Regions from separate parts of the Serratia sp. TSA_7 genome, predicted to be linked through region 1. Evidence: predicted binding sites of a transcription regulator. Region 1 holds the regulator's gene; each other region holds the start of a gene.

What was found. Region 1 encodes Fur, which represses iron uptake genes when iron is present. Its sites were predicted from a motif close to ATAATAATGAGAACNACTATCAA; they were not measured.
Region 2: a site for Fur is predicted at 1,423-1,445, ahead of ACUTQW_RS05145 (TonB-dependent receptor domain-containing protein). Genes of this name have one in related genera too.
Region 3: a site for Fur is predicted at 2,037-2,059, ahead of ACUTQW_RS12090 (isochorismate synthase). Genes of this name have one in related genera too.

What each region holds. Positions count from the first base shown of each region.
Region 1 is NZ_JBQZFU010000004.1:194,778-198,061, forward strand. Features, by position in the region: gene ybfF (esterase) at 1-312, shown strand, start outside; gene ybfE (LexA regulated protein) at 569-856, shown strand; gene fldA (flavodoxin FldA) at 1,086-1,625, shown strand; gene fur (ferric iron uptake transcriptional regulator) at 1,948-2,394, shown strand; gene ACUTQW_RS15995 (glycosyltransferase) at 2,601-3,284, opposite strand, start outside.
Region 2 is NZ_JBQZFU010000001.1:1,058,438-1,061,721, forward strand. Features, by position in the region: gene ACUTQW_RS05140 (serralysin family metalloprotease) at 1-1,259, shown strand, start outside; gene ACUTQW_RS05145 (TonB-dependent receptor domain-containing protein) at 1,577-3,284, shown strand, end outside.
Region 3 is NZ_JBQZFU010000002.1:680,988-684,271, reverse strand. Features, by position in the region: gene entS (enterobactin transporter EntS) at 1-943, shown strand, start outside; gene fepB (Fe2+-enterobactin ABC transporter substrate-binding protein) at 930-1,889, opposite strand; gene ACUTQW_RS12090 (isochorismate synthase) at 2,089-3,284, shown strand, end outside.

The DNA.
Region 1 (3,284 bases):
CTGCAGGAAGAAGGCGTGATCCAGTTCCTGCTGAAGTCCTTTCATCAGGGCGAGTGGCGCTTTAACCTGCCGGTACTGATCGACCAATACGAAAACGTCACCGGCTGGCAAGACGTCCCCGCATGGCCGCACCCGACGTTGTTTATCCGCGGCGGCCTGTCGCCCTATGTGCAGGACAGCTACCGTCAAGATATCGCGCGTCAGTTCCCGCAGGCGCGAGCGCACGTGGTTGCCGGCACAGGCCACTGGGTTCACGCGGAAAAACCGGAGGCGGTACTGCGCGCCATCCACCGTTTTCTCGACGAAGCCTGAATAAAAACCGCCCTCTGGCGAAAAAACGCGCTAAAGATAACGGCTTAGCGCGTTTTCGGCTCAGTTAAACATTGTCGTTGCTCTATCTGCTGGGGTAATATGGCGCGCTATAATTTTGCCGCCCTGCTCAGCGTGTTCAGTAACGCCAGGCTGGGGGTAAATTTGGGTTAGGGTTTATTGGCCCGAAGTGTGTTAACCGAACCGTCCGGAAGCGTATACGCTTTTTGATGCAAACTCCCTTGCAGTACCGCTACCTATGGCAAAAGAACAAACGGATCGCACGACGCTGGATCTGTTCGCAGATGAACGCCGTCCGGGGCGCCCGAAAACCAACCCGCTATCCCGAGATGAACAGCTTAGAATCAATAAGCGTAATCAGCTTCGACGCGATAAAGTCCGTGGCTTACGGCGTGTGGAACTGAAAATCAACGCGGATGCGGTGGACGCCCTGAACAAACTGGCGGAACAGCGCAATATCAGCCGCAGCGAGCTTATTGAGCAAATGCTGCTGGCACAACTGGCGGATGAACAGCCGGAACATTGATCTTTGCAGCCGCACATGCGGCGCGGTGTTATGGATGACACCGATCAACACCGTTTTATTCCTCCCGGCATCGCATAAACGCGATAAAACCCCGGGGTAAATCTCTGGCATGATACGCACTTACCGGTAAGAGGCAGATTCTTGCCATGTCATCATTTTAATCGGTGTTATCGCGTTCAACGCTAACATCGTGCAATGCAATTAATTGAATTTAAAGGTTATACGCGATATGGCTAATGTAGGCATTTTCTTTGGCAGCGACACTGGCAATACCGAAAACATTGCCAAGATGATCCAGAAAATTCTTCAGCAGCAGTTTGGCAAAGAGGTGTCGGAAATCCGCGACATCGCCAAAAGCAGCAAAGAGGATCTGGAAGCTTTCGACATTCTGCTGTTGGGTATTCCTACCTGGTACTACGGCGAAGCCCAGTGCGATTGGGATGACTTCTTCCCGACGCTGGAAGAAATCGATTTCAACGGCAAGCTGGTTGCGCTGTTCGGCTGTGGCGATCAGGAAGACTATGCGGAATATTTCTGTGATGCGATGGGCACCATCCGCGACATCATCGAGCCACGCGGCGCCGCGATTGTAGGCCACTGGCCGACCAAGGGTTACCACTTCGAAGCATCGAAAGGGTTGGCGGATGACAATTTCTTCATCGGCCTGGCGATTGACGAAGATCGTCAACCGGAATTGACCAACGAACGCGTCGCAGCCTGGGTGAAGCAGATCAGCGAAGAACTGAGCCTAGCCGATATCGTCGGCTAACCCTCAAAGGTTGAACAAAAGCCCTGCAAAGTGCATAGTGTTGCCAGCAGGGCCGTTCATCGGCAGCACGGATTTCTGCAATAGAAGCTACATGTTTGTAACTTCCCACATCGTCAAGGTAGACTGAGATATCGGTTTATCCCATCCATCAAGACGTTGCGTGTGTAACATGCAATTGTGCCATGATATCTTTGTTAACAACCGGCGGTTTCCATTTAGGGCAACCGGTTCTATAATGACACGCAATTAACTCTTTGTGCCGACCGATGCCACAGGCAAGAATGCCTCAACTTGATTAGCATAGTAACAGGACTGAATCCGCATGACTGACAACAACACCGCATTGAAGAAGGCCGGCCTAAAAGTCACGCTTCCGCGACTCAAAATCCTGGAAGTACTGCAAAATCCGGAATGCCATCACGTCAGTGCGGAAGATTTGTACAAAAAACTGATCGACATGGGCGAAGAAATTGGCCTGGCGACGGTTTACCGCGTACTGAACCAGTTTGATGATGCCGGGATTGTGACCCGTCACAACTTCGAAGGCGGCAAATCCGTGTTCGAATTGACCCAACAGCATCACCACGATCACCTGATTTGCCTGGACTGTGGCAAAGTGATCGAATTCAGCGATGAGTCTATCGAAGTGCGTCAGCGTGATATCGCCAAGCAGCACGGCATCAAGCTCACCAACCATAGCCTCTACCTGTATGGTCACTGTGAAATCGGTGATTGCCGTGAAGACGACACCTTGCACGACAAAAAATAATGCCCTAAACCGGCATTGAGAACCGCCTTAACGGCGGTTTTTTTATGCCTCCAGATGAGGGCAAAAAAATCCCCGGACAGGCCCGGGGAAAATCACATCAGAAAGACAACAATTGCAGCGGCACTTCTCCACGGTACTTCTCTCACTTCCCACTGACGCTCACGTCACCGTCAACTCACCCGCCGACACGCGGATGGGCAAACTCGTCACAATGCATATTCAAGAGACAGCAGCCGATCGAAGAAAATCGGCCAGGCATAGTCGAAAACGCCACGAACGCGAAACCCTTTGTTCAGGTAGATTTGGCAGGCATCGCTGCTTTGCCATACGCACAGCACGATATGTTTCGCCCGGCGCTGCTGCGCCTGCTGCTTAATCAGGGCAAACAGGGGGGTAAAATAGCCCTGTCCGCGGAATCGGCTCTCGATGGCCAGGCTGCAGACAAAGTAATCGTCCGCACCGCACTGGCTGTGCACAAAATCGTCGTAGGCCTCATCAAGCGGCTTTATTTCATCGCGATATAGATAGCTCGCCTCAACGCCATACAACTCGTCGAGACTCGCCGCCGTGAAAAATCCGATAAACGCCCCGCACCGATCGTAAGCCAGGGTAATCAGGTCCAGATAGGGGTCGATATTTTGCGCCTGCTGCAGCGATACCAGATCCATCCCGGCCGGGTTGCCGGCAGAGCAGTATTCCAGGTAGCTGGTGGCAAAAAGCAGCTTCGCCATGCGGATCCTGTCCGCTTCGCCAGCTTGCCGCCCCGGCAGAAAATGCAGCCCGCCCTGCGCTAGCGGCAATGCCGCATCGCCCGCTCCGACGGTTAACCGCCAGTAATTGCCCTCGTCGATCTGCCGCCGGTTATCGGCTATCAAATACTCGCCAAAAAG
Region 2 (3,284 bases), on a different contig from region 1:
ATTATAATCAGACTAATTTAAATTCCGTCTTTTTCAGAGCAGATGACCGCGAGACAGGCTTGAGCGCGTTTACTGCCGAGCAACAGGCGCAGGCCAAGCTTTCGCTGCAATCCTGGGCGGACGTGGCGAACATTACCTTTGTCGAGGTGGCCCCAGGCCATAAATCCGATATTACCTTCGGCAATTACGAAGGGACGGGCCAGGCTTATGCGATTAAGCCCTTTACGCAAGCAGGCAACGACTACAGCGGACAGCATGTCGCAGGGCAGAGTTGGTATAACGTCAATTATGATGTCGCCGATACCGGAGACGGCGTTTACGCCAACCTGTACCCTGATTTAGGCAACTATGGCCGGCTGACGTTCACCCACGAAATTGGGCATACCCTGGGGTTGGATCACCCCGGCGATTATAATGCCGGTGATGGAGCCACCTACAAGTCAGTTCCAACCTATGCCGAAGACACTCGCCAATTCAGCGTGATGAGCTATTGGAATGAATCCTACACCGGCGGCGATAACGGCGGCCATTATGCCGCTGCGCCACTGGTTGACGATATCGCCGCGATTCAGTATCTGTATGGCGCCAATACCAGCACCCGCGCCGGGGATAGCGTTTATGGATTCCATTCCAATACCGGCAGAGACTTCTATACGGCGAATGACAGCAGCCAGAAGCTGGTTTTCTCGGTATGGGATGGGGGCGGCAAGGATACGCTTGATTTCTCGGGTTATTCTCAGGATCAGCGCATCAACCTGACCGCCGGATCGTTTTCCGATGTCGGCGGTTTGAAGGGCAATATTTCCATCGCGGCGGGCGTCACCATTGAAAATGCCATCGGCGGTTCGGGCAATGATGTGATTGTCGGCAATAACGCCGCCAATATTATCAAGGGCGGCGCCGGTAATGACGTTATTTATGGCGGAGGTGGGCAAGATCAACTCTCAGGGGGCAGCGGAAAGGATATTTTCGTTTTCGCCGCCGTGAGTGATTCACCTTATACATCGCCTGACAAGATCCTGGACTTTGAGACCGGTATCGACAAAATCGATCTTTCCTTCTTTAACCATGGCGATAAAGGCAACGACTTTATTCATTTCGTTGAGAACCTCAGCGGCCAGGCGGGAGAGGCATTGTTGTCTTACAACGCGCAAACTCATTTGAGCGAGTTAGCCCTGAATATCCATGGCAATGCCGGGCCGGACTTCCTGGTGCACATCGTCGGACAGGCGAATGCCGCCACGGACTTTATTGTTTAAGCCTCATGCGGTGGGTTATGCCCACCGTTCTCTTATGGTTTTATTCGCTCCCCTTATGACGCTCCTTTCGCACACTGACTGCCTGAACCGCTTTGTAAGGATTTCGTAAGCGGTTAGGAAATCTCTCACCAATGCAAATAATAGGGTTTTAATGATATTGCTTATGATAAGCATTATCATTAACATGCTTTTATTAAGTCTACGCAGAAAGACCATTCTTATAAAATTGTTAATTTTCGTTAATACCCTTGATCCCGATTAATTACCGGGGCGAAGCAACTGCGAGCAAATACCAATAATTATTGCAGGGTTAATACATGTGCAAAACTTTTAATTACCAGGGAATTATCGGGCATTCCATCCTGTGGGGGACGTTGATCGGCAGTTCCCTTAACGCTAATGCTGAAATAAATAAAACGCCATTAGAAAAGACCACGCAAAATGAAGAGGAAATAACGGTTGTCGCGCCCGTGATTGAGAAAAAGGCCGGGACAATAACCACGATTAGCGCGCAAGACATGCAGAAAAAAGGGGGAAATGATTTCGGTTCGATCATGCGTTATGAACCGCTGATTAGCGCCACGGGCGTCAGTGGGGGATCGTCCTCGGGCAAAAGCGGTTTCGATCGCAGCGGCTACACCGGGTATAACATTCGCGGCCTGGAGAGCAATCGCGTCGGCCTGGATGTCGACGGCATTCCGCAGCCAGACGCCACCGGGCGCAGCTATGTCAGCCGAGCCGGCCTTAACACCTTTGGCATCGGCAGGGACTATATTGACCCTTACATGTACGGCCAGGTGGAGATCGAATCGGGAGCGACCTCGATTGAACGTAGCAATACGTCTATCGGCGGCGCTGTTTCGTTTTCGCCGAAGTCGGCAGATCAGTACCTGTCGCCGTCCAAACAGACTTACTTTGGTTACCAGAGCGATTACGACTCGTCCAACCGCAGTTGGCACAACGGCATTACCGCAGCTGCGGGCGATGATCAACTTCGCGGGGTTTTCGTTTATAGCCGCCGCGACGGCCAGGAAACGCGCAACAACAGTGGCACTTACCAGGCTTACCCGGCCAACTGGCATTCCAATGCGCTGATGGCGTCCGGTATCTGGCAGCCAAATGACGAACACAAACTCACCGGCACGGTGGATTACTACGATAAAGTCAACCATACCCATTACGACAGTTGGAACTCGGCCGGCAGCGCCATCCTGGGTACCGCCCAACAGCAGAGCAATACGCGCCGTTGGGGAGTGAGCCTGAAAGATGAATGGACACCGTACAATGATTTCGTCGATACCCTGACATCAAAAGCCTATTACCAACAGACCCAGGCGCATGACAACACTTACATGCCCACCAGTACCGGCAGCATGGAGCGGGTTTACTCCGACTACAACGTCAATACCTACGGCTTTGAAACGCTGATAACCAAAACGCTGGGGCGTCATGCGTTGAGCGGAGGGTTAAACGCGAGGTTAACCGAGACCGAGCGGCCATTCCGTGAAGAGCCGGCTCCCAGCGCGTTCACGGCCATCATGCAACCGGAATCAGACAGCCGCAGCTACGCGTTGGGCGGTTTTGTGCAGGACAAGATCCAATTTGATCTCGACGGGCACGGTTTTGCCGTGGTGCCGGGCGTGCGCGTGGCTCACCAAAGCACCAAGCCGCAGAACCTGACCAGCCTGACCACCGGCAGCACGGTGTTGACGGAGTCCGAGCTGGAAACGTTATACGGCAAAAGCAACACCGACACCCAGATATTGCCGTCTCTCAGCGTCGAGTACGATATTACGCCGGCGCTGATGACCTATCTGCAGTACAAGCGTGGCGCACAGTTCCCGAACGCCAGCCAGCTGTACGGCTCATGGAATCTCGGCTCCAGCTATGCGGGCACGGCGCAGTATGCGTTGATCGGCAACGCCGATCTGAACACTGAGACCAGCAACAATCTGGAATGGGGCATGAAGGGAGACGTCGTGGACGGGGTGACAATGCGCACGTCGCTGTTCTACAACACCTATA
Region 3 (3,284 bases), on a different contig from region 1:
GTTAACGGCGATTTATTTGCTGGCCGTATGGGACGGTTTCTTCGGCGCGGTCGGGGTGACGGCGCTGCTGGCCGCCACGCCGGCGTTGGTGGGGCGTGAAAACATCGTTCAGGCCGGTGCCATCAGTATGCTGACGGTGCGTTTTGGCTCGATCCTGTCGCCGGCGATCGGGGGCCTGGTGATCGCTCACTCCGGCGTGATGTGGAACTACGGCCTGGCGGCGTTGGGCACGTTGCTGACGTTGATCCCCTTGCTGCGTCTGCCGCAGTTAGCACCGCCACCACAACCGCGCGAACACCCGCTGCGCGCATTGGCCGGCGGTTTCGGCTTCCTGTTCCGCAACCGGGTAATAGGTATGGTGGCGCTGATCGGCGCGCTGCTGACCATGGCCAGTGCGGTGCGGGTGCTATATCCGGCGATGTCCGGCATGTGGCACGTCAGCGCAGCGCAATTGGGCTTTATGTATTCCGCAGTCCCGCTCGGCGCGGCGATTGGCGCGTTCACCAGCGGCCGGGTCGCTCACGTAGCGCGGCCGGGCTGGATGATGTTGACGACGGCGATAGGTGCGTTCGTCGCCATCGGTCTGTTCGGTCTGATGCCGTGGTACGGTTTGGCGCTGTTTTTCCTGGTGATTTTTGGTTACCTGAGTGCGGTGAACTCGTTGCTGCAATACGGGCTGATTCAGAACCTGACGCCGGACGCCTTCCTGGGGCGCATCAATGGTCTGTGGACGGCGCAAAACGTCGTGGGCGATGCGCTGGGGGCGTTACTGCTGGGGGCAATGGGGGCGTTTATGCTGCCGGCGATGACGTCGACCAGTTTTGGTTTTGGGGTGGCGGTGCTGGGTGTGGTACTGGCTTTCGCCATGCGCGGTTTGCGCCAGGTGGGCAGCGGCGGGCAGGAGGAAAGCCTCCAGCCCGCCAGCGAGACTACCGAGAAATAAACTGTTTTTCCAACAGCGTCAGCAAGTTGCCGGCGCTGTAATAATCCAGCCGGAAGGTATCGTTGCCCAGCGCATAAACCCGTTTGTGCTGCACAGCCGGCAGGTGAGCGAGTAAAGGATTGGCCAGCAGGCGTTGCGCGTCGGCGTCGCCGTTGGCGAACAGCATCAGCGTCTGGCCGTTCAGGCCTTCCGCCAGGTTCTCGCCGCTCAACTGAATAATGTCCTTGCGCACGCCCATGCTGCGGCTGTTGTTCAATTTGGCGGGCGGTACCGCCAGAGTGAAGCCGAGCTGTTTAAGCATCTGCCCCTGAGAGGAATCGGCGGTCCACAGATTGGCGGTTTTGCCGTCCGAACCGAACACCAGCGCGGAGACCGGCTGTTCAGGCAGCGTCATGCGCTGTTTCAGCGCTTTTTCACGCGCATCGAAATCGCCAATGACCTTATGCGCCTGGGCTTCATGCCCGGTGGCCTGGCCCAGTTCTGCGGCCAGCTCTTGCCAGCTTTTGTCGTCGTAATTGACCACCAGCACCGGGGCGATGGCAGAGAGCTGATCGTACAGGCGCAGGGCGGAATCGGCGCCGGTGGCCGAGATGATGATCAGATCCGGGGCAACGCCGGCGATGGCTTCCGCATTGGGTTCGCCGATGTACAGGCGTTTGACGCCGCGCTGTGCGGCGATGTCACTCCATTGACGGAAGAATCCCTGTTTGTCCGCCAGACGGCTGCCGGGCGTGGTTGCCCCACTGGCGACGACCGGTGCGTCGATGGCCAGCAGGGTGCCGGTGACGGTAACGCTGGTAGAAACGATACGGGCAGGGGGCTGATTGAGGGTGATCACGCCGCGTGAGGTTTCAATGTTACGCGGCCAGCCGGCATCGGCGGCGTGAGCGGCGCTGATTGCCGCTAGCCCGAACAGCGCCAGGCCGAAGATCAGGTTCTTCTTCATAAAGAAAGTCCTTAGGTTTTAAATAGTAATACTTATCATTTATATAATTTATGCTGCTGATTTTCTACCACGATGAAGAGGAGAAGAGCTGTTTACAATTATTGACATGGCAAATTTCCAAGGGTACTTTAACGCGGTCAAACTTAAATGATAATCATTATTATGTTTGTTATCATTCACGAAGAGAAATGGAGTACCGATGAGCGTGACTGTAAAGGGTGCCGGCCAAAAGAAACCGCAAAGCAAGGAGAGCGAACTGAATACTGCAGGCGTTTCGCCCACCGCGGGCTTCTTCTTTACCTCTCCTTTCCGTAGCCTGAGTACGCAAGGTTGCTTCGCCAAAATCACGTTGCCCGCTGCGGGCGGGGACCAGGTGAATGGGGAGTTCCAGCGAGAAGTGCGGCACGCTTTCGCCGAAGCGAAACTGGCCGGCGTGAAGAACCCGGTACTCTGCGGCGCCATTCCTTTTGATACTCATCAACCTTCCGCGTTGTTTATTCCCCAGCAAACTCAGTGGTTTGAACGCGATGCCTTTTTGGCCGGCGCAACGCAGCCGCAGGACTCCTTGCCGGAAATTACCCGGCAAACCGAAGTGCCTGCCCAGCAGCCTTTCATGCAGATGGTTGCCGATGCGGTGCAGGCTACCCGTGGCGACCGGTTGGATAAAGTGGTGCTGTCGCGCCTGCTGGAGATTGAAACCCGCGAACCTGTCGATCGCCAGGCGCTGATGGCGCGCATCATTGCCCAGAACCCTAACGGTTTCCACTTCCACGTGCCGCTGGAGCAGGGGGCACTGGTGGGCGCCAGCCCGGAATTGCTGTTGCGCAAATTCGGCGCGCAGTTCCATTCCAATCCGCTGGCCGGCTCTGCCCGCCGCGATGCCGATCCGCAGCGGGACCGTGAAATCAGCCAACAACTATTGGTGTCGGACAAAGACCTTTATGAGCACAAGTTCGTCACCGAAGGCATGCGCCAGGTATTGGCCGACCGCTGCCGCCACTTGAACATCCCGTCATCCCCTGAATTATTGAGCACCACCACGCTGTGGCATCTGTCTACGCCTATCGATGGCGAAGCCGCCAGCCGGGCGGAAAATGCGCTTTCGCTGGCCTGCCTGCTGCACCCGACTCCGGCTTTGTGCGGCACGCCAACCCGGCTTGCGCATCAGGTGATCAAACAGCTTGAACCCTTTGATCGCGGCCTGTTCGGCGGCATTGTCGGCTGGTGCGATGCCGAAGGCAACGGCGAATGGGTCGTGACCATTCGTTGCGGCACCGTGCAGGGCAATCAGGTGCGGCTGTTTGCCGGTGCCGGCATCGTGCAAGACTCTTCGCCGGAATCCGAATGGCGTGAAACCGGCACCAAACTCAGTACCATTTCGCGGGCGTTTGGCCT